Regions from separate parts of the Massilia sp. NBRC 108631 genome, predicted to be linked through region 1. Evidence: predicted binding sites of a transcription regulator. Region 1 holds the regulator's gene; each other region holds the start of a gene.

Region 1 (9,818 bases):
GGGCGAGGAAGACATGCTGGCCGACAAGCGCCTGAACGAGCCCGACTACATCATCGAGCAGTTCAGCGTGGTGCGCATGACCAAGGAAGGCAAGCCGAGCTACATCGTGTCGGGCGACAAGCTGGTGCACCGCCCGATCGACGACGCCTCGGAGATCGACAAGCCGATGGTGCGCAACTTGAGCAGCACCCATCCGCCGATGGACATGACGGCGGAGCGCGCCCGCGTGGACGAGAACAACACGCGCGTGCAGCTGAAGGGCAATGTGAAGATAGACCGCGCGGCCCAGGGCAAGAGCCCGGCCATGCAGATGACGACGCAGGCGCTCACCGTCTACCCGGACGAGGACCGCATGGAAACCGACCAGCCGGTGCAGATCGTGCAGGGCGGCGCCACGGCGACCGGCGCCGGCATGAAGGCGAACAACGCCACGCGCCAGGTGTCGCTGAATGGACGCGGCCGGATTGTGTATCCGCCGCCGCAAACTAAATAGTGAATGGACAGACGATGAAAAAACTCCTGATTTCGGCGCTGCTGCTGTGCGCGGCCGGACTGGTGCAGGCCGAGAAGGCCGACTCCACCAAGCCCACGCTGATCGACTATGACAACGCGGACGTCGACGACGTCAAGCAGATCAGCACCTTCACCGGCAATGTGGTGCTCACGCGCGGCACCTTGCTGATGAAGGCGGCCAAGGCGGTGGTGACCAAGGATCCGGAAGGCTACCAGTATGTCACCTTGACCAGCGCCGGCGGCAAGCCCACCACCTTCCGCCAGAAACGCGACGGCGAAGGCGACCAGTGGATGGAAGGCGAAGCCGAACGCATCGAGTACGACGGCAAGAACGAACTGGTGAAGCTGTTCTCGCGCGCCAAGGTGCGCCGCCTGGAAGGCAGCAAGCCGAGCGACGAGGTGGCCGGCGAATTCATTTCCTACGACAGCCGTCGCGAGCAGTTCAGCGTGCGCAACACCGTCAGCGGCGAAGGCAAGACCGGCGGCGGGCGCGGCACCATGGTGATCCAGCCGTCCACGCCCAAGCCAGCCGCCCCGGCCGTGCCGGCGCAGCAGCCGCCGGCGGGGAAATAACGATGGCTGAAGCAATCCCAAGCTGCACCAGCACCCTGGTGGTGCGCGGCCTGCAGAAAAGCTACGGCAAGCGCCAGGTGGTGCACGACGTGTCGCTGCAGGTGGAATGCGGCGAAGTGGTGGGCCTGCTGGGCCCGAACGGCGCCGGCAAGACCACCTCCTTCTACATGATCGTCGGCCTGGTGCCGTCGGACGCGGGCAGCATCGATATCGCCGGCGTGGACGTGTCGAGCATGCCGATCCACCAGCGCGCCACGCTCGGCTTGTCCTACCTGCCGCAGGAAGCGTCGGTGTTCCGCAAGCTGACGGTGGAGGACAACATCCGCGCCGTGCTGGAGATCCAGCGCGTAAACGGCAAGGCACTGAGCAAGGCCGAGATCGACGAGCGCCTGGACCGCCTGCTGGCCGACCTGCAAATCGAGAAACTGCGCGAGAACCAGGCGCTGTCGCTGTCGGGCGGCGAGCGCAGGCGCGTGGAAATCGCGCGCGCGCTGGCCACCAACCCGCGCTTCGTGCTGCTCGACGAACCGTTTGCCGGCGTCGATCCGATCGCCGTGATCGAGATCCAGCGCATCGTGCGCTTCCTCAAGGAGCGCGGCATCGGCGTGCTGATCACCGACCACAACGTGCGCGAGACGCTGGGCATCTGCGACCGCGCCTACATCATCAACCAGGGCAGCGTGCTGGCGTCCGGCCGTCCGGACGATATCATCGCCGACGAATCGGTGCGGCGCGTCTACCTCGGCGAACACTTCCGCATGTAAGCCCGCCATGAAACAGTCACTGCAACTCCGCACCTCTCAGCACCTGGCGCTGACGCCGCAACTGCAGCAGTCGATTCGACTGCTGCAGCTGTCCACGCTGGAGCTGCACCAGGAACTGGAGCAGTTGCTCGGCGAGAACCCCTTGCTGGAACGGCTGGACGACCCGCTGGACCGCTCGCTGCGGCTGCTGGGCGACGGCGCCATCAACCCGACCCAGTCCACCGGCGCGGACGCCTCGCCGGCCGAAGTGGGCGCACCGGCGCAGGACAGCGCACCGGCCGGCGAGGGCGATCCCTTCGAGGGCGCCAGCGGCGACGGCGACAGCGCCAGCGGCGCCGAGGCCGATACCGACTGGAGCGACGCCGGCCGCAGCAAGGCGCCGGACGACGAGGACTCGCGCCCGCAGCTCGAAGCGAGCCACTGCACCCTGCGCGAGCACCTGATGGAGCAGATGCGCGTGACCGTGCAGCAGCCGCGCGACCGCGTGCTGATGGAACTGATCATCGATGCGCTGGACGAAAACGGCTACCTCGAAGAGCCGCTGGAGGAAATCCATGCGCGCCTGCCGGAAGAGGCGGACGTGGAGCTCGAGGAACTGCAGACGGCGCTCACGCTGCTGCAAAGTTTCGACCCTATCGGCGTGGGCGCGCGCAGCGCGTCCGAGTGCCTGGCGCTGCAGATCAAGCGCATGCCCGGGGTGCCGCTGGTGACGCGCCGCATGGCCATCTGCATCGTGGAAAAGCACCTGGCCTGGTTCGCGCAGCGCGAATTCAACAAGCTGAAAAAAGCCCTCGACTGCGACGACGAAGACCTGCGCGAAGCGCAGGCGGTGATCCGCCAGTGCAATCCGCATCCGGGCGCCGAGTTCGCCTCCGACGTATCCGACTACGTGGTGCCGGACGTGATCGTGAAGAAGGCGCGCAACGGCTGGCAGGTCACGTTGAACAACGACGTGATGCCGCGCCTGCGCGTGAACGCGCTGTACGCCAACATGCTCAAGCAGGGCAAGGGCGAGTCGGCCATGGGCGCGCAGCTGCAGGAAGCCAAGTGGCTGATCAAGAATATGCGCCAGCGTTTCGACACCATTTTGCGCGTGGCGCAGGCGATAGTAGAAAGACAAAAGAACTTTTTCAGCCATGGCGCCGTTGCCATGAGACCCCTTGTGTTGCGTGAAATTGCTGATACACTGGGACTACACGAGAGCACTATTTCTCGCGTAACAACTCAGAAATACATGCTGACTCCGCATGGGATGTTTGAGTTGAAATATTTCTTTGGCAGTCACGTCGCCACCGAAGCAGGAGGAGAAGCATCCTCGACGGCGATACGGGCGCTGATTGTGCAATTGACAGGAGCTGAAGACCCGAAAAATCCTTTATCCGACAGTAAGATTGCGGACATGCTGGGTGAACAGGGCATGGTAATTGCGCGACGGACTGTTGCCAAATATCGCGAAGCCTTGAAAATCCCTCCGGTAAGTCTGCGTAAAGCTTTGTAGTTTTACTTGGGTTCCCCTGCGCGCCAAAAACACCAAAGCGTACGAACCCTTATCTTTAGGAGTGTGTATGAATCTCACCATCAGTGGACATCATCTCGAAGTGACCCCCGCCATCCGTGAATACGTGCAGAACAAGCTGGAACGGGTCAAGCGCCATTTCGATCAAGTTATTGATATTGCTGTCATCCTGACTGTAGATAACCTCACCGAGAAAGACAAAAGGCAGAAGGCCGAGATCAACCTGCGAATGTCCGGCAAGACTGTGTACGTGGAAAGCCTGTCGCAAGACCTGTATGCTGCCATCGATACGCTGATCGACAAACTGGACCGCCAAGTGATGAAGTACAAAGCCAAGGTGCAGGAGCATGGCCACGACGCCATCAAGCACCTCCCGGACACGTACGAACCTGCCCCGACCGCATAACGGGTCACCGGCACTCCCAACAAAGGGCGCATCTGGCGCCCTTTTTTGCGGCCGCGCTAAAATGGGGCTCTAACAATTCCAGAGACATCCAGCATGAGCGAGCACGTCCTTACCCAGGTTGCCAACGGCACCGGCTTCATCACCCTCGACCGCCCCAAGGCGCTCAATTCCCTGTCCCTCGATATGGTGCGCAGCCTGACCGCCGTGCTGCTGGACTGGCGCGGCGACAGCAGCGTCGCCGCCGTGGTGATCCGCAGCAGCAGCGCAAAGGCCCTGTGCGCCGGCGGCGACATCCGCTTCTTCCACGAGGTGGGCAACGCCACGCCGCAGGGCGGCAGCGCGCTGCTGGAGGACTTCTTCACCGAGGAGTACGCGCTCAACCACCTGATCCACTATTACCCTAAACCGTATATCGCGTTAATGGACGGCGTGGTGATGGGCGGCGGCATGGGCATTGCGCAGGGCGGTCCGGGCTGCCGCGTGCGCATCGTCACGGACCGCACGAAGATGGCCATGCCGGAAGTGAATATCGGCCTGTTCCCGGACGTGGGCGGCAGCCATTTCCTGTCGCGCGCGCCGGGCAGCCTGGGGCGCTACCTGGGCCTGACCGGGCTGACCGTGGGCGCGGCCGACGCGCTGTACGTGGGCCTGGCGGACCATTATGTGCCGGCCGATGCCTGGGACGCGCTGCGCGACCTGCTGGAGGCGGTGCCGGGCGCCGAACTGCCGCAAGCAATCGATGCTTTCGCGGCGCCGTTCCATGCCGGCGCCGGCGTGCTGGAAGCTGAGCGTGCCACCATCGAGCGGCACTTCGCGGCCGGCAGCGTGGCGGCCATCATGGCTTCGCTGGCGGCCGACGATGGCGTGTTCGCGCAGGCGGCGCTCAAAGCCATGCAAAGCCGTTCGCCGCTGATGATGTGCGTGACGCTGGAACTATTGAACCGCGGCGCGGCGCTGGACGTGGCGGACTGCCTGCGCATGGAGCGCAACCTGGTGCGGCGCAATTTCGAACATGGCGAAGTGCTGGAAGGCGTGCGCGCGCTGGTGATCGACAAGGACAACGCGCCCAAGTGGTCGCCCGCAACGGTGGCGCAAGTAACGCCCGGGATGGTGGCAGGATTCTTCGCACCGCCGTGGCCGGCGCACGCGCATCCGCTGCGCCACCTGTGATGGCACGCGGTCTGCGCAGGGCGGGGTAGCGAAGCGTAACCCGCCGTTACGACTGTTCCCGATGGCGCAAGACAACTTGCTCCGTCGGGTGGAAGTGCCGGGCCAGGCGTTCGGCCATGTACACCGAGCGGTGCTGGCCGCCGGTGCAGCCCACCGCCACCGTCAGGTAGCTGCGGTTGTCGGTCTTGAACGACGGCAGCCATTTGCTGACGAAATCGCGGATGTCCTTGAACATCTCCTCCGCGCTGGGCTGCGCGTCCAGGAAGGCGATCACCGGCGCGTCGCGTCCCGTCATCGGGCGCAGGGCCAGGTCGTAATAGGGATTGGGAATGGCCCGCACGTCGAACACGAAGTCCGCGTCCAGCGGCACCCCCACCTTGAAGGCGAACGATTCGAAGAACAGCGTCAGCGGCGCATTCTCGCTTTGTACCAGGTCCTTGATCCAGGCGCGCAGCTTGTTGGCGCTCAGCTCCGAGGTGTCGATCACGTGGCCGAGCTGCTCGATGGCCGACAGCCGCTCGCGCTCTTCGGAAATGCACTCGATCAGGGTGCGGCGCGCGGCCGGATTCTGGCCCGGCTTCAGCTCGTGCGACAGCGGATGGCTGCGGCGCGTTTCCGAGAAGCGCGCCACCAGCGAATGGGTATTCGCCGTCAGGTACATGATCTTGACGTCGTGGCCCTGCTGGCGCAAGGCCTGCACGGCGTCCGGCAGGTTGACCAGCGACTCGGCGCTGCGCGCGTCGACCGCCACGGCCAGCGCCTGCGTGCCTTCGTCGGTCAGCTGCGACACCAGTTGCGACAGCAAGGCCGGCGGCAAATTGTCCACGCAATAATAGCCCGTGTCCTCAAGGACATTCAGGGCGACGGATTTTCCGGAGCCGGATATACCGGTGATGAGAACGATACGCATAGCTAAAGATAATACATCAAGACTACGCGATAGGTGCGCTGGCGAACAAATCCCCGCGCGAGTGCTGCGCCTGCGGAACGGATGGACCGTGCAAGGTCCAGCTCCTAGTCGCCACTCATGGCTTGCCGTTGCCGCTCCATGAACTCCTGCAGCGTATCGATGCCGCGCAGTTGCAGGATGGTGTTGCGCACGGCCGCTTCCAGCAGCACCGCGATGTTGCGGCCGGCCGCCACCGGGATCACCACCTTGCGGATCGGCAGGCCCAGCACGTCCTCGGTGGGGAACTGGAACGGCAGCCGCTCCACTTCCTCCTCCAGCGCCGAACGCCGCACCAGGTGCACGATCAGCTTCAGGCGCATCTTGCGGCGCACCGCCGTCTCGCCGAAGATGGCCTTGATGTCCAGCAGTCCCAGCCCGCGCACTTCCAGCAGGTTTTGCAGCAGGGCAGGGCAGCGGCCCTCTATCATATTGGGCGCAATGCGCGCGAACTCCACCGCATCGTCGGCCACCAGGCCGTGCGAGCGCGAAATCAGCTCCAGCCCCAGCTCCGACTTGCCCAGGCCCGAATCGCCGGTAATCAGCACGCCCACGCCCAGCACGTCCATGAACACGCCGTGCATGATGATGCGCTGCGCCAGCTTTTTCGACAGGTACACGCGCAAGAAGTCAATCACCTGCGCCGCCGGCAGCGGCGTGGAAAACAGCGGGATGTTCTTTTCGTCGCAGATGGCGAGGATATCGGGTGGCGTTTCCAGCCCTTGCGCGATGATCAGCGCGGGCGGCCCGCCAGCGATGAGCTCGCTGATGACGTGCGCGCGCGTGAGCGACTTGAGGCGCTGGTAGTAATTGATTTCCTGGTGCCCGAACACCTGGATGCGGCCCGGGTGGATGGTGTTCAAGTGGCCGACCTGGTCGGCCGCCGAGGCCACATCGCCCGAAATCAGGCGCTCGCCGCCGGGAAAGCCGGCGAACCAGCCGAGCTGCAACGTTTCACGATTATCGTCGTACAGGCGTTGTATCGTCAGGGGCGTTTGCAGCATGGCATCTCAGTTCAGGAATGGCGGATGCCCTAGTTTAACTGCTTTTAGCGTGCTCTAGCCTGCAGCTTGCAAGCTAGGCTGCCAATTGACGATGCGGCTGTGTACCGATTGCGGGTCCGGGTCGGTGGCCAGCGCGTTGCGGAAGCCGTCGTCCGAGAACATTTCTGCAATCTCCGACAGGATTTCCAGGTGCTGCTGCGTCACATGGTCCGGGATCAACAGGAAGAACAGCAGGCTGACCGGCTTGCCATCCGGCGATTCGAACGGGATAGGCTCGGCCAGGCGCACGAACGCCGCCAGCGGCGACTTCAGGCTCTTCATGCCCTTGATGCGCCCGTGCGGCACGGCGACGCCGTGGCCCAGGCCGGTGGAGCCCAGGCGCTCGCGCGCGAACAGGTTGTCCGACACGGTGGAGCGGGCGATGCCGCAGTTGTTCTCAAAAATCAGGCCGGCTTGCTCGAAAGCGCGCTTCTTGCTGGAAACCTCCAGATCGAGCTGGACGTTTTCGAGGGATAGGATTTTGCTCAGGTTGTTCATAACGCGACGTGGAATGGTGCAGCGCACAAATGGGGCTTGCGAGCAGAATTATAGGCTTGTTTTTTTGCCGTGTAACTTGAATTCGCTTGCGCCATGGCTGGCTCCGCAATCCGCCGCAGTCCGCTGGGGGCAGGCCGTAGCGTTGTTAAATAAGCACTGGCAGAGATATTAGCTATTTCCGCGTCAAATACAAGACAAATGCCAGTTTTTTGTCAGGGACCAGGCGGATTCACCGATTTTTGAATGTCTTTTTCCAGCATCGGCTGCAGCTTTGAAAACCGCAACCTTTATTGATTCATTGTAAGACAAATTCGCCCCGCGTGTAACCCAATTCGACCGGGCGCGCAGACCTTACTGCCGGGCATTGCGCAGGTTGGACGGCTTGATGCCGGTGCTATAGTTGGCGCGCCAGGGATTGATGTCCAGGCCGCCGCGCCGCGTATACCGTGCATATACGGCCAACTGGGTCGGTTTGCAATGGCGCAGGATGTCGGTAAAGATGCGTTCCACGCATTGCTCGTGGAATTCGTTGTGCTCGCGGAAACCGATGAGGTAGCGCAGCAGGCTTTCCTGGTCGATTTGCGGCCCGGCGTAGCTGATCTGCACGCTGCCCCAGTCCGGCTGGCCGGTGACCAGGCAGTTCGATTTGAGCAGGTGGGAAATGAATACTTCCTCCACCGGCAAGTCGTCGAAGTTGGCCTTCAGTACTTGCGGCTGCGGCGCGTAGTTGTCCACGTCGATGTCCAGGCGGTCCAGCAGCAGGCCTTCCAGCTCGCCCATTTCCAGCTTGGCGAAATCTTCCTGCAAGGTGATGACCACGTGCACGCTGGCGCCGGCCGCGGCCGACAGGTCCTGCACCATCAAGGAACGCAGTGCTTCCTCGTTGGCCAGGCGGGTCTGGTTGAAGGAGTTCAGGTAGAGCTTGAAGGACTTCGATTCGATGATGTTGGGCGAATCGGCCGGGAAGGTGATCTTGGCCACGGCCACCTGCGGCTTGCCGCGCATGTTCAGCCACGACAGTTCGTAGGCGTTCCAGATGTCCACGCCGAAGAAGGGCAGCGTGCCCTGCAGGCCCAGTTCATCGCGTTTGCCCTGGCGCGGGATGGGGAACAGCAGTTCCGGCGCGTAATCGGTGCGGTAGGCGGAGTTTTTGCCCAGCGGGGACAGGTCGGCGGTATTGGTCATGATGGCAATGATGAAGGTGAGGCGGAGCGCGAAGCGTGCATGGTAGCGCAAATGCGGCGCGGCGGCAGCAGCGCGCAGAGATGGCCGATATGGCATTGCGCCTGCACTGGCGCTGGGCGCCGTCCTACAGGTCGCTATCGGCGCGTCCTATGGGCGGACGCGGCAAGGCGGCTTACAGTCATGGCCAACAACACCAACTACAGGAGCACCGCATGAAACACAAAATCAACGCACTGATCTGCGCGTCCGCCATTGCGGCGTTCACCATCGCCGGCTGCAAGGACCGCGAACCGGATGTGCCTTCGCCCACCGTGGCGGCGGATGCGCGCATGGCGCCGGCCACGCCGGCGCCACCTCCGGTTTCTTCCGCGCTGCCGGGCGCGCCGGTGGATGCCAGCGGCGCTTCAGGCACGGCCGGCAGCGCGGGCTCGGGCTCCGAAACCGTGACCGACAAGGCGCCCGCGACACCCAGCGGCCAGACCGCCGGCACCGGCAGCGGCAACGTCGGCAACCGGGGCAAACCGCACAACTATGACCGCTGAACAGTGAGCCTGGTTGCCGAGCCGGGATGTTGAGCGTGGCGCTAGCCCAGGAACAGCTTGTAGACCGGGTTCTGCGACTCGTCCCAGTAACGGTAGCCAAGCTTGGCCAGGAACTGGGTGAACTCGTCCATCTCGTCCGGCGGCACCTGCAGGCCGATCAGGATGCGGCCCACGTCGCCGCCTTGCGAGCGGTAGTGGCACAGCGAGATGTTCCAGTTCGGCGCCATCGAATCGAGGAAGCGCATCAGCGCGCCCGGACGCTCGGGGAACTCGAAGCGGTACAGCAGCTCGTCCTTGGCCAGGGCGCTCTTGCCGCCCACCAGGTGGCGCAAGTGCGACTTGGCCAGTTCATCGTGCGTCAGGTCCAGCGTCTTGAAGTCGGCTGCCTCGAAGCTGCGCGCCACCGTGCCCGATTCGCCCCGGTCCGACACCTGCACGCCGACGAACACGTGCGCTTCCTTCTCGTCGCTGATGCGGTAGTTGAACTCGGTCACATTGCGCGGACCGACCAGCGCGCAGAAGCGCTTGAAGCTGCCGCGCTGCTCCGGCAGGGTCACCGCGAACACCGCCTCGCGCGACTCGCCCAGCTCGGCGCGTTCGGCCACGAAGCGCAGCCGGTCGAAGTTCATGTTGGCGCCGCTGGCGATGGTGATCAGGGTTTC
Region 2 (9,818 bases), on a different contig from region 1:
GGCGCCGCGCGCCACCGCCGCCTCGAGGTCAACGTGCGAGGCAGCGACCACGCGCGCATTGACCGGCACGCTGCGCGTGCCGCCCACGCGCAGCACGCACTTTTCTTGCAGGAAGCGCAACAGATTGGCTTGCAGCTCCAGCGGCAGGTCGCCTATCTCGTCCAGGAAAATGGTGCCGCCGTCGGCCGATTCCAGCAGCCCGCGCCGGTCTTGCGCCGCGCCGGTAAAGGCGCCGCGCACATAGCCGAACAGCTCGGACTGCGCCAGGCTGGGTGCAATGGCGGCGCAATTGACCGCCACGAAGGGCCCGGCCGCCGCACCGGAGCGGGCGTGTATGGCATGCGCCACCAGTTCCTTGCCGGTACCGCTCTCGCCCCAGATCAGCACGGCCGCATCGGCCGGGGCCACGCGCGCAATCTGGCCCTGCAGGCGCCGCATGGCGGGGGCGTGGCCAATCAGCCGGCTGCGCCCGGACGGCCCGGACCAGGCGCCCGCCGCCGCGCCGGCAAGCGCCTGGCCGCCTTGCGCCGGCTCGGGCGCCGGCAAAGGTGCGGCCCGCAGCGCAGCCAGGCCGAGCGCGTGACCCAGCGTGTGCTGCAGGCGGGCGCCATCCAGCGGCCAGGTGTGGAAATCGCTGCAGTGTTCGCGCACCAGCTGGCGGCACGGCTCGCGCTGCAGCAGCGCGCGGTGGCACACGGCGATCCAGTACGGCTGGTGGTGTTCGCGCAGGAAGGCGTCCATGCCGGCCAGCAACGGACCGGGGTCGGCCCCGTCCGGCTCGAAATCCAGCAGCAACAGGCCTACACTGAAGCGGCGCCCGCGCAGCCGGCGGCTGGCGTCGCGCAGATTGGCGGCCTGGCACAGTTCCCATCCCGGCAGCAAGGCCTCCAGCTCGCGCGGCGAAGCAGCGGACCAGGCGGACGTGGCGGACGTCCCCAGGGTAAGGCAAAGCAGTATTTTTGTTGTCATTGCGTAGTCTCCGTGCTGGCCTGCTTGGCAATAGTGACAAAACAGCAATGCATACTGTATCAGAGCTCAATCTGCTGAGCGTTGTTTTCCTGTTGAGCAGCCGTGCGGCGGCGCGCCGCGCTTGCCGCGGCCTTTCCACCCGGATAGAATGTCGGCGCACTTTTTCCGACAGGCAAGCAGACCAATATGAACAATGATCAACTGAAACCGGCAGACCTGCCCAAGCTGGGCCAGCGTGTCGCGCTGCGCGTGTTGACGCTGTTCGGCTGGCGCGTGCTGTACCGGCCGCTGCCCGGTCCGCGCGGCATTTGCGTGGTGTATCCGCACACCTCGAACTGGGACTTCATGGTCGGCATCTTCACCAAATGGGCGCTGAACCTGCCGTTCCGCTGGCTGGCCAAGGACACGCTGTTCAAGATCCCGCTGCTGGGAACATGGTTCCGCGCCATGGGCGGCGAACCGGTCGACCGCAGCGCCAAGACCGGCATGATACAACGCCAGGCCGAGCGCATGCACGCCGCCGACTGGTACTGGCTGGGCATTACGCCCGAAGCCACGCGCGGCTACCGCGCCAGCTGGAAAAGCGGCTTTTACCACCTGGCGCTGGCGGCTAAAGTGCCGCTGTGCCTGGTGTACATCGATTACCCGAACAAGACCCTGGGCATCCGGGACCATTTGTTCCTGAGCGGCGACCAGGACGCCGACATGGCCGCCATCCGCGCGGTGTACGCAGGCCACCAGGGCCTGCATCCGGAGAACGCGGCGCCCATCGTGCTGTCGGACCGCAAGCCGAACTAGGCGGCCAGCAGCAGCATGCCGGTGGCGGCAATGCCGGCGCCGGTGATGCGCACCATGTCCAGCCCGGCCGCCCGGCCGAACCAGCGCCCACCCAGCATCAGCGCGCCGCTCGCGGCCAGGAAGCCAAAGGCGCTGCCCGCCAGCGGCAGCTCGTGGCCATGCGCGTTGCCGTGCAATACCGCAAAGGCGGCGATCAGCGCGGCGCTGGCCCACAGTGGCAGGCGCGCGGCCATGGCGATCAGCACCCCGGCCAGCACCACGGTGGCGGCGATGCCCGCTTCCAGTCCCGGGATAGTGGCGCCCGCCACGCCGCTCAGCGCCCCCAGCAGCATCGCCCCCAGGAACACCAGCGGCAGCGCCTTGCCCTGCGGCTGGCGCGCGCTCCAGATGCCGACCGACAGCATGGCCAGCAGGTGGTCGAAGCCGGTGAAAGGATGCAGGAGACCAGCCTGGAAGGCGTCCATCCAGCTGGCCTGGGCGGCAGCCAGCAGCGGCTCGGCGGCGCCGGCATGGGCGTGCGCGATGCCGGCGGCGTCCGGATGGGCCAGCGCCGGCAGGCACGCCCCTGCCGTCAACAGCACCAGTATGGCGTTACGCGGGGTCAGCTTGACGCTCATGTTCAGGCTTGCTTTCATGCTTGCTCCTTGTGCGCCTGTTCCAGCAGGCCTTGTTCGCGGATAAAGTCGATCACGGCGGCCACCCCTTCGCCGCTGCGCAGATTGGTAAACAGGAACGGCCTTGCGCCGCGCTGCTGTTTGGCGTCGCGCGCCATGACGGCCAGGTCGGCGCCGACGTGCGGCGCCAGATCGGTCTTGTTAATGATGAGCAGGTCCGAGCGCGTGATGCCGGGCCCGCCCTTGCGCGGTATCTTCTCGCCGCCAGCCACGTCGATCACGTAGATGGTGAGGTCGGACAGCTCGGGGCTGAAGGTGGCGGCCAGGTTGTCGCCGCCCGATTCGACCAGGATCAGGTCCAGGTCCGGGAAGTCGGCCTGCATGCGGGCGATCGCTTCCAGGTTGATGGAGGCATCCTCGCGGATGGCGGTGTGCGGACAGCCGCCGGTCTCCACGCCCATCAGGCGCTCGGCCGGCAAGGCGTCCGCGCGCAGCAGGATCTCCATGTCCTCCTTGGTGTAGATGTCGTTGGTGATGACTGCCATGTCGTAGTGGTCGCGCATGCCTTTGCACAGCATTTCGCACAGCGCGGTCTTGCCGGAGCCGACCGGGCCGCCGATGCCGACGCGCAGCGGGTTGGATGGGTTCATGTCATTTTCCTTCTTTAAGATCGGTATAAACGGCTGTACTGCACCTCGTGCCGCATCGACAGCAGCGACAGGCCGGGCGCCCAGTTGCTCAGGTCTTCGTCGGCCAGCTGCTGCGCATGCAGCGCAGCCGCCTCCAGATCGGGGCGCAGCGACAGCAGCATGCGCTGCCCCGCCACCTGCCCGAGCGGGACCGACTTGACGCACACCAGCACCTGGTTCTCGGTCCAAGCGAACAGCATGGCCAGCAAGGCTTCCTGGTGCGGGATGTCGAGCGCGGCCACCGCGCAGGCGTAGGCGACCGGCAGCGCCAGCTCGGTTTCCGGCGGCAGCATGGCGGTGACGGCGGCGTCGGCGATGCCCAGTTCGGCCGTCAGGCGGGCCAGCGAATAGCCCATCTGCAGCGTCTCGGCGCGGAATTCGGCGCTGTCGCGCGAGGCCAGGAAGCGCTCGCTCCACTGCGCCACGGCCTGCGCATCGCGGCGCCGGAATGCCTGCATCAGGCGCCAGCAGACCGGCGCTTCCCATTGCGCCATCACCTCGTGCAGCTGGCGCGCGATCCACGCGCGGGCCGTGTCCGCGTTGTGCACGGCGCCGCACTCGAGCGCCGCTTCCAGTCCTTGCGAATAGCTGTAGGCGCCGATCGGCAAGGCCGGGCTGGCGAACTGCAGCAGGTGCAGCAAGGCCGACGCGTGCATCATGGAGCGGCACCGGTTTGGCGGGCTACGCGCAGGCAGCGCAGGTCCGCAGGGCGGGTTAGCCGGCACGGCGTATCCCGCCCTGCCGCGGCGACGCGACGCGTGCTCATGCCGCACTGTCCCCGGGACGGTGTATTTTTTGGCGCAGCGGAATGGGGGCCAAGGGATGGCCGCCGTGGGCGTGGCTGTCGTGGCTGTGGCCATGGCCGCCGCCGTAGGCACCCGATTCCGGTTCGAATGCGGCGTCTTCGGCCACCACGGTGGCGCCCAGCCCGGCCAGCATCTCTTTCAGCACCGCGTCCGCGCGGATGCGCAGGAAGCCGTCGCCCACCTGCGCCTGCGTGTGGCGGTTGCCAAGGTGGAAAGCGCAGCGCAGCAAGGTGTGGGGGTCGGCGCAGGTGACCTTGTAGGTCGGTTCGCGCGCGGCCACCACCTGCACCACCTTGCTGCGGTCTTCGCCCACCAGCAGGTCGCCGTCGCGCAGCACCGTGCCGCGCACGGTGAATACGCCCACTTCTTCGCCGTTGCTGAGCACCGCGCGCAGGCGGCATTTTTCGCGCAGCTCGTAAGGCAGCACCAGGCGCGCGGACGGTTGCACCGCGCCGGGGCCGGCGCTGGCGGGCAGTTTGGTATGGAGGGTAAGCATGCGGGCCTCGTCAGAACAGGAAATAGCGCTGCGCCATCGGCAGCACGGCGGCCGCTTCGCAGACCAGCAACTGGCCGTCGGCGCGCACTTCATAGGTTTCGGGATCGACTTCCATGTGCGGCGTGGCGCCGTTGTGGATCATGTCGCGCTTGCGCAGGGTGCGCATGTTTTTCACGGCGATGGTCTGCTTCTGCAGCCGCAGCTGGCCGCCGATATCGGCGTCGAACGCGGCCTGCGACACAAAGGTGAAGGACTTGCGCAGCCCGCCGCCGTAGGCGCCGAACATCATGCGGTAGTGCACCGGCTGCGGCGTGGGAATCGACGCGTTCGGGTCGCCCATCTGCGCGGCGGCGATCATGCCGCCCTTCAGTATCATGGACGGCTTGACGCCGAAGAAGGCCGGCTTCCACAGCACGATGTCGGCGATCTTGCCCACTTCCAGCGAACCGACCACGTGCGAAATGCCGTGCGTGATGGCGGGGTTGATGGTGTACTTGGCGATGTAGCGCCGGGCGCGGAAATTGTCGTGCCGCGCGCTGTCCTCGGCCAGCGATCCGCGCTGTACCTTCATCTTGTGTGCGGTCTGCCAGGTGCGCATGATGACCTCTCCCACCCGGCCCATGGCCTGCGAGTCCGACGACATCATGGAAATGGCGCCGATGTCGTGCAGGATGTCCTCGGCGGCGATGGTCTCGCGCCGGATGCGCGATTCGGCAAAGGCCACGTCCTCGGCGATGGCCGGGTCGAGGTGATGGCACACCATCAGCATGTCGAGGTGCTCGTCGAGCGTGTTGACCGTGTAGGGCCGGGTCGGATTGGTCGACGAGGGCAGCACATTGCCCTGCCCCACCGCCGCGATGATGTCCGGCGCATGCCCGCCGCCCGCGCCTTCGGTGTGGAAGGTGTGGATGGTGCGGTCCTTGAAGGCGGCCAGCGTGTGCTCCAGGAAGCCGCCCTCGTTCAGCGTGTCGCTGTGGATGGCCACCTGCACGTCGAGCCGGTCGGCCACGGACAGGCAGTTGTCGATGGCGGCCGGGGTGGTGCCCCAGTCCTCGTGCAGCTTCAGGCCGATGGCGCCGGCCCGGATCTGCTCCTCCAGCGGTACGGGCTGGCTGACATTGCCCTTGCCGAGAAAGCCCAGGTTCATGGGGAAAGCGTCGGCCGCGCTCAGCATGGCGTGCAAATGCCAGGGGCCGGGCGTGCAGGTGGTGGCGGCGGTGCCCACGGCCGGGCCGGTGCCGCCGCCCAGCATGGTGGTCACGCCGCTCATCAAGGCTTCCTCGATCTGCTGCGGGCAGATGAAGTGGATGTGCGAGTCGATGCCGCCGGCGGTGACGATCAGCCCTTCGCCGGCGATGATCTCGGTGGCCGCGCCAATCGCCATGGTCACGCCGGACTGGATATCGGGATTGCCGGCCTTGCCGATGGCGGCGATCAGGCCGTTCTTCAGGCCGATGTCGGCCTTGACGATGCCCCAGTGGTCCAGGATCACCGCATTGGTGATGACGGTGTCCATCACCTCGGCGTGCGGGCGCTGCGACTGGCCCATGCCGTCGCGGATCACTTTGCCGCCGCCGAATTTCACTTCCTCGCCGTAGATGGCGTAGTCGTGCTCGATCTCGATGAACAGTTCGGTGTCCGCCAGGCGGATGCGGTCCCCGGTGGTGGGGCCGTACATTTCGGCATAGGCGGCGCGCGGGATGGTGGCCATGTTTTACGCTTTCGGCGGAGTGTCGGCCAGCTTGCCGTTGACGGCGCCGTTAAAGCCGTGCACCACGCGGTCGCCGGCCAGCTTCACCAGTTCGATGGTGCGGGTCTGGCCCGGCTCGAAGCGCACGGCGGTGCCGGCGGCGATGTTCAGGCGCATGCCGTAGGCTTTCCAGCGCTCGAACCCCAGCGCGGGGTTGACCTCGAAAAAGTGGAAGTGCGAGCCGACCTGGATCGGGCGGTCGCCCCGGTTGGCGACGACGACGGTGACGGTTTCACGGCCCTGGTTGAGGCCGATCTCTCCTTCTTCGAGCATGAATTCACCAGGGATCATGATGTGCTCCTTAAGGTATGGGGTGGTGTACGGTGACGAGCTTGGAGCCGTCGGGGAATGTCGCTTCGACCTGGATGTCGGGGATCATCTCGGGCACGCCCTCCATGACGTCGGCGCGCGTGAGGATCTGCGCGCCGTCGGACATGAGTTCGGCCACGCTGCGGCCGTCGCGCGCGCCTTCCATGATGGCGGCGCTGATCAGCGCCACCGCTTCCGGATAGTTCAGTTTCAGGCCGCGCGCGCGGCGGCGCTCGGCCAGCAGGGCGGCAGTGAAGATCAGCAGCTTGTCTTTTTCGCGTGGGGTCAGGTCCATATTCTTGTCCTAGGTGCGCCAGCTGCGCGGGTCGAAGGGGGCGCGGCCGAGCAGTGCCGGCCGCAGGGTGCGCCAGGCTGCCAGCATGATTTCACGGGCGGCCTCGCTGTCGTCGCCGAGGTAGCGCACGGCCAGCAGGCCTTTCATTTGGGTGGCGCCGAATACGGCTGCGCTGGAGGCGGCGCCGGGCATGGCGGAGCCGCTGCCGGTCGCGGCGGCGCCGTCGCGGCGGATGGCGGCCAGCACGCTGGCCGGCAGCGGGGCGCCCACCGCCAGCAAGGTGGCGCACACGCTATGCCCGTCCATGCCCAGCGGGCTGGCGATGCCGTGCGGCGTGAGCGCACCCTGCTCCCACCACAGCAGCCGCGCGCCCTGGCGGATGCGGGTGCGCTGCGCCACGCGGCCGCTGCGGAAGGTTTCGCCTGACGCGCGCCGGCCCATGCACAGGATTTCGCAGCCGATGTAGCTGGCCCCCGCCTCCAGCGTGATGTCCTGCGCCAGTTCCACGCGGGCGTCGTCAAAGAAAATGGTTTCCTGAGGCAGCCACTCGATGGCGGCGCCGGCGCCCGCGTGCAGGCGCACCGTCTGGCGCGACACCTTGCCGTTGGCCTTGTACCACTTGGCCGCGCCGGGGGTGGTCAGGAAGGCGTGCGCGCCCTCGCCCACCGTGGCGCCCAGTTCGAGCTTGTCGCCGCCGACCACGCCGCCGGGAGGATGGACGATGATGGCATGGCAGACCGCGCCGCCTTCCGGGTACAGCGGCTTCTGCAAGCGCAGCGGGCCGCTGTGGCGGCGCTCCACCAGGCGCGTGGTGCCCTGGTCGTCGGCGAACCGCAGCGACAGGCTGGCCTGCCACGGCGGATGCGCAGCGTCCGCCCCGGCCGGTGGGGCGACCGGGGCGGTGCTGGAGGCGCTCATCGCGCTGGTAGCGCTATACAGCGGGTCTGCGCTGGCGGCGGTGTCGGGCATGCGGCGGATTTCTGGTCTCGTTATGTACTGGACATGCATTACGCAAGTAGCATGCCAGCACTTGCGTGCTTTTACCTCGCCGCTGGCTGGACGGAGCGCACCAATTCGGACCGCACGCACCAACTTGGCGCAAGGCCGGTCCGCCCCCCTTCGCCCGCCGCCCGTCCCGCAGCAATGCCGCGCCATTGCAGCAAAGCACAGCGTATATTGTTCCAGCATGAGTACCACTCTCTGGTTCATCCTGATCGGCTGCCTGATGCTGGCGCGCGGACTGGCCGCCACCACGCTGGCGCGCCTGCCCGTCACCTCGGCTATCGTCTATCTGGGCGTGGGGCTGGCGCTGGGGCCGGCCTTCTTCGGCGTGTTCGCGGTCGATCCCTATGCCGAGGCCGGCGTGCTGGAAGTGATGACCGAACTGGCGGTGCTGATTTCCCTCTTTTCGGCCGGCGTGAAAATGCCGGTGCCGTTCTCGCTGGCGCGCTGGGCGCCGTCGTTGCGCCTGGCGTGGCTGTCGATGAGTATTTCGGTAGGGCTGATGGCGGCCTTCGGCACGCTGGTGCTGGGCCTGCCGCTCGGCGCGGCCGTGCTGCTGGGCGCCATCCTGGCGCCGACCGACCCGGTGCTGGCCACCGATGTGCAGGTGCGCCACGCCGGCGACCGCGACCAGCTGCGCTTCGCCCTGACCAGCGAAGCCGGCATGAACGACGGCAGCGCCTTCCCCTTCGTGATGCTGGGGCTGGGCTTGCTGGGCCTGCACGAGCTGGGCGACTTCGGCTGGCGGTGGCTGGCAATGGATGTCCTGTGGGGCACGATGGGCGCGGTGTTGATCGGCATCGCGGGCGGCGCGGCGCTGGCGCAGCTGGGCTGGGCGCTGCGCAACACCGATCCCAGGCACGACGTGCTGGACGACCTGGTGGGCCTGGGGCTGATTGCGGTGGTGTACGGCGCCTGCCTGTGGCTGCACGCCTGGGGCTTCCTGGCGGTGTTCTTCGCCGGCGTGGCGCTGCGCCAGCGCGAGCTGGTGCTGGCGGGCGCCGGCAAGGACCGCCATGGCTTGCTCAAGGAGCCCTGCGCGGGCCAGGCGGCGGCAGGCGCGGCCACGCAGCAAGCACCGGGCGCCGCCACGCTGGCAGCAACGGGCGCGGCGGCGGCCGCCAGCCAGGGCGAAGCACGGCCCGGCGCGTCCCATGCGCCGGCACCCACCGCTACCGCTGCCGGTCCCGCAGCGGCAGCGGCGGAAACGCCGGCCGAAGCGCCGCTCACCGTCAGCGGCGAATCGCTGATCTTCAAGGAGCACCTGGAGCGGCTGTCGGAACTGACGCTGGTGCTGCTGCTGGGCGGCGCCGTCACGGCGCAGGCATGGGATTGGCGCGCCTGGAGCACGGCGCTGTTCCTGTTTGCGGTGGCGCGGCCGCTGAGCGTCTACCTGGGCCTGGTGCGCTCCACCGTACGCGGCCGGGTGCGCGGCATCAGCGCCTGGTTCGGCGTGCGCGGCATCGGCTCCGTGTACTACCTGATGTACGCGATCAACCACGGCCTGCCCCAGGCACTGGCGCGGGAGCTAATCGACATCACGCTGGTGGTCATCATGCTGTCCATCGCGGTGCACGGCATCAGCGTCAAGCCCCTGTTCGACCGTTTCTGGAGCGACTAGGCCGGCCCTGCCGGAGTTGCCTATATGATATTATCCGCCCTTTCATCTTTCAGGCGAATCCGCATGCGCCCACCGGGCATTGCTTTATTACTGCTACTGCTGCAAGCATCCGCCGCAGCCGAAGTCGATGTCCAGCTGAAACTGCTGTCGCCTGAGGCGCTGGAAGTGAGCTACACGCTGCCCGCCGCATGCCGCGCACTCCCCTTCGCCAAGCATGGCGACGCCGGACGCGCCACGCGCGAAGCCTGGCAGGCGCTGGACGGCTGCGGCACGGCCGGCGCCGGCGAGCTCGCCCGCCAGGACGCCGCCTGCTCCACCCTGCGCTTCCGCGTGCCCGCCGCCACCCGCCAGGCCGGCTACCCGGCCGCCTTCCCGATGGGCCAGGGCTTGTACGCGCACCTGTCGAACTACGCCGTGGGCGACGGCTGCGGCAAGGTGAACTACCGCTTCGCCGCGCCCGGCATCGCCG
Region 3 (9,818 bases), on a different contig from region 1:
GAATGAGGAGACGCTGAAGGCCGCCATGGCCGCGCTGGCGCAGGACTACACCCCGCTGACCGACATGCGCGCCACCGCCAGCTACCGCATGAAAACCGCGCAGAACCTGCTGCGCCGCTTCTGGCTGGAGTCGCGCCCCGACGGCGCCCTTCCCGTCACTTCGATCAACGCGTTTGCATTCAAGGAAAAGGACGCAGCATGAACAGTAAATCCGAAGCGTTCATGACCATCGGCGCGGCCCAGGGCTGGGCCGAAGTGGGCCAGAACCACCCGCACGAATCGGCCATCCTGCACGTGCTGGGCGAAGCCACCTACACCGACGACATCCCCGAAGCGCAAGGCACGCTGCACGCCGCGCTGGGCCTGTCGCCGAAAGCGCACGCGCGCATCCTGTCCATCAACCTGGAGCCGGTGAAGGCCATGCCGGGCGTGGTGGCCGTTTATACCTACAAGGACATCCCCGGCACCAATGACTGCGGCCCGATTATCCACGACGATCCGATCCTGGCAGAGGAAAAGGTCGAATACGTGGGCCAGCCCATCTTCATCGTTGTGGCGCAAACCCACGACCAGGCGCGCCACGCCGCGCGCAAGGCCGACATCCAGTACGAAGAGCTGCCAGCCATCCTGACGCCGGAAGCGGCGCGCGACGCGGAATCGTTCGTGGTGCCGCCGATGCGCCTGACGCGCGGCGACGCCAAGGCGGCCTTCGAGCGCTCCAAGCATATCCTGAAGGGCACGCTGCACGTCGGCGGCCAGGAGCAGTTCTACCTGGAAGGCCAGATCTCGTACGCGCTGCCCAAGGAAGCGGGCGGCATGCACGTCTACTGCTCCACCCAGCACCCCACCGAGATGCAGCACGTGGTGGCGCATGCGCTGCACATCGCTTCGCACGCGGTGGTGATCGAATGCCGCCGCATGGGCGGCGCCTTCGGCGGCAAGGAATCGCAGTCCGCGCTGTGGGCCGCCTGCGCGGCGGTGTGCGCCAATGCGCTGAAGCGCCCGGTCAAGCTGCGCGCCGACCGCGACGACGACATGATGGTGACCGGCAAGCGCCACTGCTTCTACTACGAGTACGAGATGGGCTATGACGACAACGGCCTGATCACCGCCGCCAAGGTGGAGATGGTGACGCGCGCCGGCTTCTCGGCCGACCTGTCGGCGCCGGTGGCCACGCGCGCGATCTGCCACTTCGACAACACCTACTACCTGAGCGACTGCGACATCCGCGCCATGGCGGGCAAGACCAACACCCAGTCGAACACCGCCTTCCGCGGCTTCGGCGGCCCGCAGGGCGCCATCGCCATCGAGTACATCGTCGACGAGATCGCGCGCAAGCTGGGCAAGGACGCGCTGGACGTCCGCAAGATCAACTTCTACGGCCGCAACGACGAGGAAGGCCGCAACTACACCCAGTACGGCCAGAAGGTGGTCGACAACGTGATCCATGAGCTGGTGGACCAGCTGGAGAACGACAGCGCCTACCGCGCCCGCCGCGAAGCCATCCGCGCGTTCAACGCCACCAGCCCGGTGCTGAAAAAAGGCCTGGCGCTGACACCGGTGAAATTCGGCATCGCCTTCAACGTCACCCACTTCAACCAGGCAGGCGCACTGGTGCACATCTACACCGACGGCTCGGTGCTGGTGAACCACGGCGGCACCGAGATGGGCCAGGGCATCAACACCAAGGTGTGCCAGGTGGTGGCGCATGAACTGGGCATTCCGCTGGCGCGCGTGCGCGCCAGCGCCACCGACACCAGCAAGGTCGCCAACACCTCGGCCACGGCCGCCTCCACCGGTGCCGACTTGAACGGCAAGGCCGCGCAGGACGCCGCCGCCACGCTAAACCGCCGCCTGCGCGAGTTCGCCGCCAAAACGTACGCCTGCGAGCCGGCCGCCGTGGTGTTCGCCAACGGCATGGTGTACGCCGGCGACGCCACGGTCAGCTTCCCGGACCTGGTGCAGAAGGCCTACCTGGCACGCGTGCAGCTGTGGTCCGACGGTTTCTACGCCACGCCGGGCCTGAGCTGGGACCGCGAGAGCATGACCGGCAACCCTTTCGGCTACTACGCCTACGGTGCGTCCGTGTCGGAAGTGGTGGTCGACACGCTGACCGGCGAATGGAAGCTGCTGAAAGTGAACGCGCTATACGACGCGGGCAATTCGCTGAACCCGGCCATCGACGTGGGCCAGGTGGAAGGCGCCTTCATCCAGGGCATGGGCTGGCTGACGACCGAGGAACTGTGGTGGAACAAGGCGGGCAAGCTGATGACGCACGCGCCGTCGACCTACAAGATCCCGGGCGTTTCCGACTGCCCTGAAGACTTCGACGTGCAGTTGTTCAAGAACCGCAATGCCTTCGACAGCATTCACCGCTCCAAGGCGGTGGGCGAGCCGCCGCTGCTGCTGCCCTTCTCGGTCTTCCTGGCCATACGCGACGCGGTGGCGTCGGTAGGCGACTACCGCATCAACCCGCCGTTGCGCGCGCCAGCCACCAGCGAAGCGATCCTGGATGCGGTGGAGGCCGTGCGCGAGCAAGCCGAAGCACAGTAGCCGGGCCTGGCGCCAAAAGAAAAAAGCCGCTGCGGAGATTATCCGCCAGCGGCTTTTTCTTATCGGCGCAGAAAATTACTGCTTGCGGCGGCGCGCTGCGGTCAATGCTGCCAGCGCGATGCCCACCAGCATCAGGCTGCCAGGTTCCGGCACGGTGCCGCCCTGGGCAGGTGCGCCCGCATCAACCGGCGTGTAGTTGAAGGTCGCGGTCACATAGGAATTGGCGCCGACAATGTTGACTTCGGAACTCAGGAACGCGTTCACACGCAGGAGTTGGTCGGACAACAGCCCAACCAGTTGCGAGTTGCTCAGGGTGAACGATTTGGTGAACTTGTTGTCGTGTGCGGTATAAGCAGTCCAGTCGTTGCCGCCGCCGTTGCCATTGCCGTTGTTGGTCTTGTAAGTGAAATCGCCGAAGGAAATGTTCTCAGCCGAGATACTCAGGAATTCACTGGCAGTGTTCGCGGAAAAGTCACCCCGCGCCGTCAGGGTCAGCGTGGCGCCGCCGGTGAAGGTCTTGGACAGGCCGGTGAAATCGAACACGAAGTCCTGGCCAGCCACGGTCTGGGTCTGCGTTTTGGTGATGATGGTCGAATGGGCGGCGAACGAGGCGGCAGACAGCAGCAGGGTTGCGAGTACTTTTGCAAATTTCATAACACTAGTTTCATAAAATAAATAGAACTTAGCATTAAGCAATAGTTATGCCAGCATCGCAACTCCTTGATTCTTAACGGGAGCGACTTCCTGAGTAAAAGTATGTGTAAAGTTTTCCGACAGCTATGGTGATTGCAGGTCAGTTTCCATATTGGAATACAGTGCAATTTTCTGGTGGAGATAGGCCAGCGTTTCTTGCATCGCCCTCACTTCGGCCTCGACGGCAGCCGTGTGCCGGACCAGCATGGCTTTGCGTTCGGCCACGCTGGCCGGCAGGTCGCCCTGCTCACGCAATTGCGCGTAATGCTGCATCTCCTCGATCGACATGCCGGTGGCACGCAGCCGCAACAGAAAAGCGATCCAGTTGAGGTCATCGGCGCGGTAAAGCCGGTGGCCATTGCTGCGGCGCGGAATCGGCTTGATCAAGCCGATCCGCTCGTAATAGCGCAGCGTGTGCACGCTGAGTCCACACGCTTCAGCCGTCTGTTGTATCGTCAGTGAAGCAGTCATGGGGGCAGGTCATGCACCTCCGGCCGAAGGACATACGCAGTGTATGTCATGGGCGCGAAGGGGCCTGAGGCAGGTTAAAACAGGGCTATTCGAACTGCTTCCTGAACGCTGCGAACTGGGCGGCAAGGTCGCTGAAGTCCTGGCGCAGCTGGGCCACTTCGGCTTCGAGCTGGGCGACGCGGCTGCCCTGCGCCGGGGTGCTGGTGCTGCCGCCGTAACTGGCGGCGGTTTCCTCGCGCGCCAGCGCTTCTTCACCCTGCAGCAGGTGGCCGTAGCGCGGCTCCTTGGTGCCCGGCGCCAGCGGCAGCTTGGCAGCCAGCGGCGGGTATTTGTCGATCAGGAACTGCAGCGCCTGCTCGACGTCGGCCACGGATTTGAAGTCGTGCAGGCGGCCGGTGCGGGTGCGGATTTCGCCGGCCGTCTGCAGGCCGCGCAGCATCAGGACGGTCAGCACGGCCACTTTGTCCTGCTCCAGCGACCACTTGATGCGCATGCGGTGCTCGTACTTGGTGACGCGCGCGCCGGCTTGCGTGATGCCGTTGACGAACTTGCGCTGCATGAGACGCTGCAGCACGTCGGCCACGGTTTCCTCGGAGATCGACATCACCGGGTCGCGGCTGGACAGCTGGTTGCAGCCGTTGGTGATGGCGTTCAGCGACATCGGGTAGTTGTCCGGCGTGAGGGCTTCTTTTTCAGCCAGCACGGCGAGCACGCGGGTTTCAAACGGGTCCAGCAGGTTGGGGTTGTCCGCTTCGTTGGTCATGCGTTTTCCTTCTTTCGACAAGTTGCATAGTCGAATTTACCATATTCCAGGTCAGGTAATCAGGATGGCGCGGAAGTCGTTGACGTTGGTGAGCGTGGGACCGGTGACGACGGAGTCCCCCAGCGCCTGGAAAAAGCCGTGGCCGTCGTTCTCGTCCAGGCTCAGCCTGGGACGCAGGCCCAGCTCGGCCGCGCGCGCCAGCGTGTCCGGCGCGAGGATGGCGCCGGCGATTTCTTCTACGCCGTCCACGCCGTCGGTATCGCCCGCCAGCGCGTATACGCCCTCCTGCCCTTCCAGCGCCACGCCCAGCGCGAGCAGGAATTCGACGTTGCGCCCGCCCCGCCCCTTGCCCCGCAGCGTTACCGTGGTTTCGCCGCCGGAGAGCAGGATGCAGGGCTTCTCGAAGGGCTCGCCGTGCCTGGCCGTGCTGCGCGCGATTCCCCCCATGACCTTGCCGACGTCGCGCGCTTCGCCTTCCAGGCCGTCGCCGAGCAGGTGGCAGCGCACGCCGGCCTGGCGGGCAACTTGCGCCGCCGCTTGCAGCGCCATGCGCGGCGTGACGGCCAGGTGCAGTTCGGAGGCGGCCAGGCGCTGGTCCCCCGGCTTGACGGTTTCTCCTTCGCCGCTGCGCAGCAGCGCCAGCACGCTGTCCGGCGCGGCGATGCCGTAACGCGACAGGATGGCCAGCGCGTCCGCGCAGGTGGTGGGGTCCGGCGCGGTGGGGCCGGAGGCGATGTCGATCGGGTCGTCGCCTGGGACGTCGGAGATCAGCAGGGTCACCACGCGGGCCGGGGCGCAAGCCGCCGCCAGACGGCCGCCCTTGATGGCCGAGATGTGGCGGCGCACGCAGTTCATCTCGGAGATGGTGGCGCCGCTGGCCAGCAAGGCCTGGTTGACGGCCTGCTTTTCGGCCATGGTGATGCCGGGCGCGGGCAGCGGCAGCAGCGCGGAGCCGCCGCCGGAGATCAGGCAGATCACCAGGTCGTCCCGGCCCAGTCCTTGCACCAGCTCCAGCATGCGCTGGGCGGCACGGTGGCCTGCTTCGTCCGGCACCGGATGGGCCGCCTCGGCGATGTCGATGCGCTCGCACGGCACGGCATAGCCATAGCGGGTGACCACCAGGCCTTCCAGCGGGCCGGGCCAGTTGCGCTCCACCGCCTGCGCCATCGCCGCGCTGGCCTTGCCCGCGCCGATCACAATGGTGCGCCCTTGCGGCGCCGGCGGCAGGTGCGGCGGTACGCACAGCGCCGGCTGGGCGGCGGCGATTGCTGCGTCGAACATGGCGCGCAACAGCAGGCGCTCCCGCCCGCCGAAGCGGGGGCCGGGGCCGGCGGCAATGCTGCCTTCCCCGGCTGCGCCACAGGCAGCCGCCGCGTCGTGCACACGCACCTCGCCGTGCGCCGCTTCGATCAGCTTAGCCATGGCGCACCGCTCCTTCCATGGCCATGCGCACCACCGGCTGCGGCGCTTCCTCCCGCTCCGTGGCGACGGGCTCGCCGTACAGCACGTCCATGTCGGCAGTGCCGTTCAGCACCGCATCCGCCCGCACGCGGTCCAGGCCGCCGACCCAGCGCGCAATCGCCATGGTGCCGACCGCGTTGCCGATGGTGTTGGTGATGGCGCGCGCTTCGGACATGAAGCGGTCCACGCCCAGCAGCAGCACCATGCCCTCCACCGGTATCTTGCCCATGGATGCCAAGGTGGCCGCCAGCGTGATGAAGCCCGAACCGGTCACTCCCGCGGAACCCTTGGAGGTCAGCATCAGCACGCCCAGCACCAGCAACTGGTCCATCAGCGTCAGATGGGTGTTGGTGGCTTGCGCAATGAAGATGGCGGCCATGGTGTAGTAGATGCATTGCCCGTCGGGATTGAAGGTCAGCCCGGACGGCACCACCAGCCCCACCACCGGCTTCGAGCAGCCGACCTGCTCCAGCTTGTGCATCAGTTGCGGCACCACCGATTCGGACGAGCTGGTGCCCAGCACGGTGAAGATCTCCGCGCGCAAGTACTTCAGGAACCTCCACAGGCTGAAGCCCGAGAGCCGCGCCACCAGGCCCAGCACCACGAACACGAACAGGAAACAGCTCAGGTACATGGTGCCCATCAGCTGCGCCAGCTTGGCGATGGACGAGAAGCCGTATTTGCCAACCGTGAAGGAGATGGCGCCGAACGCCGCAATCGGCGCCACCCGCATTACCAGGCCAACGATGTAGAACATGGCGTTCGAAAAGCTCTCCAGGAAGCTCACCACCGGCTTGGCGCGGCTGCCCAGGTGCGCCAGCGCCACGCCGAACATGATGGAGAACACCAGGATCTGCAGGATCTCGTTCTTGGCGAAGGCGTCCACCACGCTGCCCGGTATCATGCCCAGCACGAAGTCCATGAAGCTGGCCGGCTTGGCGGCGGCCGCGGTGTAGGTGGCAATGCTCTTGGTGTCCAGCGTGTGCGGGTCGATATTCATGCCCACACCGGGTTCCACCAGGTTTACCGCCAGCAGGCCGAGGCCCAGCGCAAAGGTGGACATCACCTCGAAGTAGATCAGCGCGCGGCCGCCGACGCGGCCCAAGTCCTTCATGCTGTCCATTTTCGCGATCCCCAGCACCACGGTGGCGAAGATCACCGGCGCGAACACCATCTTGATCAGCTTGATGAAGGCGTCGCCGAGCGGCTTGAGCTTGGTGCCCAGCTCGGGATCGAGCACGCCGAGCACGATGCCTGCCGCCACGGCGATGAGGACTTGCACATATAGCGTCCCCAGGAACTTGCGGGTTCTTTTCATGATCAGTCTCCAGTTATGAGTGAGCGTGCGGCGGCTCTCGGGCCGCCTTGGCACGCGGGTGGCTTGCTTTATTGGCCGGCGCGGATGTAGCTGCACACGGCGCGGGTGACATCGGCCGTGCTGGCCGTGCCGCCCAGGTCCGGCGTGTGGACTTTGTCCGCCGTCACGGCTTCAATCGCCTTCATCAGGCGCCTGGCGGCGCCCTCCTCGCCCAGGTGCTCCAGCATCATGGCGGCGGTCCAGAAGGTCGCCACCGGGTTGGCGATGCCCTTGCCGGCGATATCGAAGGCGGAGCCGTGGATAGGCTCAAACATCGACGGGAAGGCGCGCTCCGGGTTCAGGTTGGCCGTGGGTCCGATGCCCAGGCTGCCCGACAGCGCGGCGGCCAGGTCGGACAGGATGTCCGCATGCAGGTTGGTGGCAACGATGACGTCCAGCGTTTTCGGCTTCAGCACCATGCGGGTGGTGACGGCATCCACCAGTTCGCGGTCCACTTTTACGTCCGGGAAGCCGGCGGCAACTTCGTAGAAGATCTCGTCCCACATCACCATGCCGAAACGCTGCGCGTTGGACTTGGTGACCAGCGTCAGGTGCTTGGCGGGACGCTTCTGCGCCAGCTCGAACGCGAAGCGGTGGATGCGCTCCACGCCGGCGCGGGTGAACACGGCGGTCTCGGTGGCCGTTTCGATCGGCAGGCCGCGGTGGGTGCGGCCGCCGTTGCCGGCGTACTCGCCTTCGGAGTTTTCGCGCACGATCACCCAGTCGATGTCCTCGCCTCCTTTCAGCGGGCTGGTCACGCCCGGCAGCACGCGCGCCGGACGCACGTTGGCGTACTGGTCGAAGCCCTGCGCGATGGGCAGGCGCAGGCCCCACAGCGACACGTGGTCCGGCACCTGCTGGCTGCCCACCGCGCCGAAGAAGATGGCGTCGAAGGCCTTCAGCTGTTCCAGGCCGCCTTCGGGAATGTAGTAGCCGTGCTCCAGGTAGTAGTCCGAACTCCACGGGAAGTGTTCGATGTCGAACTTGAAGCCGCCGTCGTGGCTGGCGAGCGCGTTCAGCACTTCCAGGCCGGCTGCGATGACTTCGGGACCGATGCCATCGGCTGGGATGGCGGCAATTTTATGGATGCGCATGGGTATCTCCTCAAGTTTTGTATGGGATGCAACAGCACCGTGAACACAGTGTAGTGCTGCGCCAAACCCATGGAATACGTGTAAAGTTACGCTAATTGTTCCCTGGAGTTAAAGATGATCGATCCATCCGAACTGGCGTTTTTTGTCCAGATCGTCAAGGAGGGCAGCCTGTCGGGCGCGGCGCGCGAGCTGGGTGTCACGCCCGCGTCGGTCAGCAAGCGGCTGACCAAACTGGAGCAGGAACTGGGCGTGCCGCTGCTGAACCGCACCACGCGGCGCCTGAGCGTCACCGACGCGGGCGAGCTGTATTACGCCAACGCGGTGCGTATCCTGGGCGAGCTGGAGGAGCTGGAGCGGCAGCTGTCGCAAGACCGCGCCGCGCCCAAGGGCCTGCTGCGGGTGAATGCGCCGCTGGGCTTCGGCCGCACCTACATCACGCCCATCGTGTCCAACTTCGTCAAGCGCTACCCCGAGGTGGAGGTGCAGCTGCAGTTGAGCGACCATCCGCTGAGCCTGGTGGACGAGTCATTCGATATCGGTATCCGCTTCGGCGAAGTGCCCGATGCGCGCGTGGTGGCGACCAGGATCGCGGCCAACCGGCGGCTGGTGTGCGCGGCGCCGTCTTACCTGAAGCAGCACGGGCTGCCCAAGGTGCCGAACGACCTGGTCAAGTTCAACTGCATCGTGCTGCGCCAGAACGACGCGGCTTACGGCACCTGGCGCTTTACCAAAGGACGGCAGACCGAGACGGTGAAGGTGCGCGGCACCTTGAGCAGCAACGACGGCGAGGTGGCGCTGAACTGGGCCCTGGACGGCCACGGCCTGCTGCTGCGGGCGGAATGGGATATTGCGAAGTACCTGCGCTCGGGGCGCTTGCAGATCGTGCTGGAGGACTACGCCACGCCGCCGGCCGACATCCACGCCATCTACCCGGAGAAGCACAAGCTGTCGTCCAAGGTGAAGGTGTTCGTGGAATTCCTGGCGGCGAGCTTCCCGGGTCCGGCGGGGAAGAAGCCTGCCTCCGCCTGGTAAGACCTGGCAGTTATTCGACCAGCTTGTTCAGCTGGGCGGAGTTGAACTTGTCGCACGCGGGCACGGATGGGCAATCCAGCCCCGCCGCCTTCATGGTGGCGGCCATGCGCTCGATCTGCAGCTCCTGCGCGGCGGCCTGGTCGATCAGCGCGCGCAGCGCCTTGATGAGCGGATCGTCGCCGTTGGCGGTGATGCCGTAGGCCGAGAACAGCTTGGCGGACGGGCTGACGCTGACGGCATCCTTGTCGATGATGTGGGCGGGGTTGCCGACCGCCGTGGCGCCCGCCGGCACGGGTTTCAGCAGCACGGCATTGGAGCCGACCTTGGCATAGTCGCCCACCGTAAACGCGCCCAGCACCTTGGCGCCGGCGCCGATGATGACGCCGCGCCCCAG

Evidence for each region. The regulator sigma-54, encoded in region 1, starts transcription at its own class of promoters, with help from an activator protein. The targets are predictions, from matches to a motif close to TGGCANGNAANCTGCTTT.
Region 2: a site for sigma-54 is predicted at 7,735-7,752, ahead of AC6H42_RS13775 (urease accessory protein UreD). Genes of this name have one in related genera too.
Region 3: a site for sigma-54 is predicted at 3,243-3,260, ahead of AC6H42_RS32870 (PEP-CTERM sorting domain-containing protein). Genes of this name have one in related genera too.

What each region holds. Positions count from the first base shown of each region.
Region 1 covers NZ_BAAKJE010000245.1:6,234-16,051, reverse strand. The annotation lists gene lptC (LPS export ABC transporter periplasmic protein LptC) at 1-493, shown strand, start outside; gene lptA (lipopolysaccharide transport periplasmic protein LptA) at 508-1,086, shown strand; gene lptB (LPS export ABC transporter ATP-binding protein) at 1,089-1,850, shown strand; gene AC6H42_RS26265 (RNA polymerase factor sigma-54) at 1,858-3,348, shown strand; gene hpf (ribosome hibernation-promoting factor, HPF/YfiA family) at 3,416-3,772, shown strand; gene AC6H42_RS26255 (enoyl-CoA hydratase/isomerase family protein) at 3,866-4,942, shown strand; gene rapZ (RNase adapter RapZ) at 4,989-5,852, opposite strand; gene hprK (HPr(Ser) kinase/phosphatase) at 5,957-6,892, opposite strand; gene AC6H42_RS26240 (PTS sugar transporter subunit IIA) at 6,947-7,429, opposite strand; gene queF (NADPH-dependent 7-cyano-7-deazaguanine reductase QueF) at 7,781-8,614, opposite strand; gene AC6H42_RS26230 (hypothetical protein) at 8,827-9,156, shown strand; gene ilvA (threonine ammonia-lyase, biosynthetic) at 9,198-9,818, opposite strand, start outside.
Region 2 covers NZ_BAAKJE010000125.1:2,589-12,406, forward strand. The annotation lists gene AC6H42_RS13730 (sigma-54 dependent transcriptional regulator) at 1-969, opposite strand, end outside; gene AC6H42_RS13735 (1-acyl-sn-glycerol-3-phosphate acyltransferase) at 1,156-1,767, shown strand; gene AC6H42_RS13740 (HupE/UreJ family protein) at 1,764-2,402, opposite strand; gene ureG (urease accessory protein UreG) at 2,399-3,031, opposite strand; gene AC6H42_RS13750 (urease accessory protein UreF) at 3,046-3,726, opposite strand; gene ureE (urease accessory protein UreE) at 3,833-4,372, opposite strand; gene ureC (urease subunit alpha) at 4,383-6,083, opposite strand; gene AC6H42_RS13765 (urease subunit beta) at 6,087-6,413, opposite strand; gene AC6H42_RS13770 (urease subunit gamma) at 6,424-6,726, opposite strand; gene AC6H42_RS13775 (urease accessory protein UreD) at 6,736-7,695, opposite strand; gene AC6H42_RS13780 (cation:proton antiporter) at 7,913-9,349, shown strand; gene AC6H42_RS13785 (hypothetical protein) at 9,413-9,818, shown strand, end outside.
Region 3 covers NZ_BAAKJE010000304.1:4,196-14,013, reverse strand. The annotation lists gene xdhA (xanthine dehydrogenase small subunit) at 1-202, shown strand, start outside; gene xdhB (xanthine dehydrogenase molybdopterin binding subunit) at 199-2,553, shown strand; gene AC6H42_RS32870 (PEP-CTERM sorting domain-containing protein) at 2,629-3,207, opposite strand; gene AC6H42_RS32865 (MerR family transcriptional regulator) at 3,331-3,717, opposite strand; gene AC6H42_RS32860 (YceH family protein) at 3,803-4,480, opposite strand; gene AC6H42_RS32855 (glycerate kinase type-2 family protein) at 4,532-5,761, opposite strand; gene AC6H42_RS32850 (dicarboxylate/amino acid:cation symporter) at 5,895-7,259, opposite strand; gene AC6H42_RS32845 (tartrate dehydrogenase) at 7,328-8,392, opposite strand; gene AC6H42_RS32840 (LysR family transcriptional regulator) at 8,507-9,424, shown strand; gene cysE (serine O-acetyltransferase) at 9,435-9,818, opposite strand, start outside.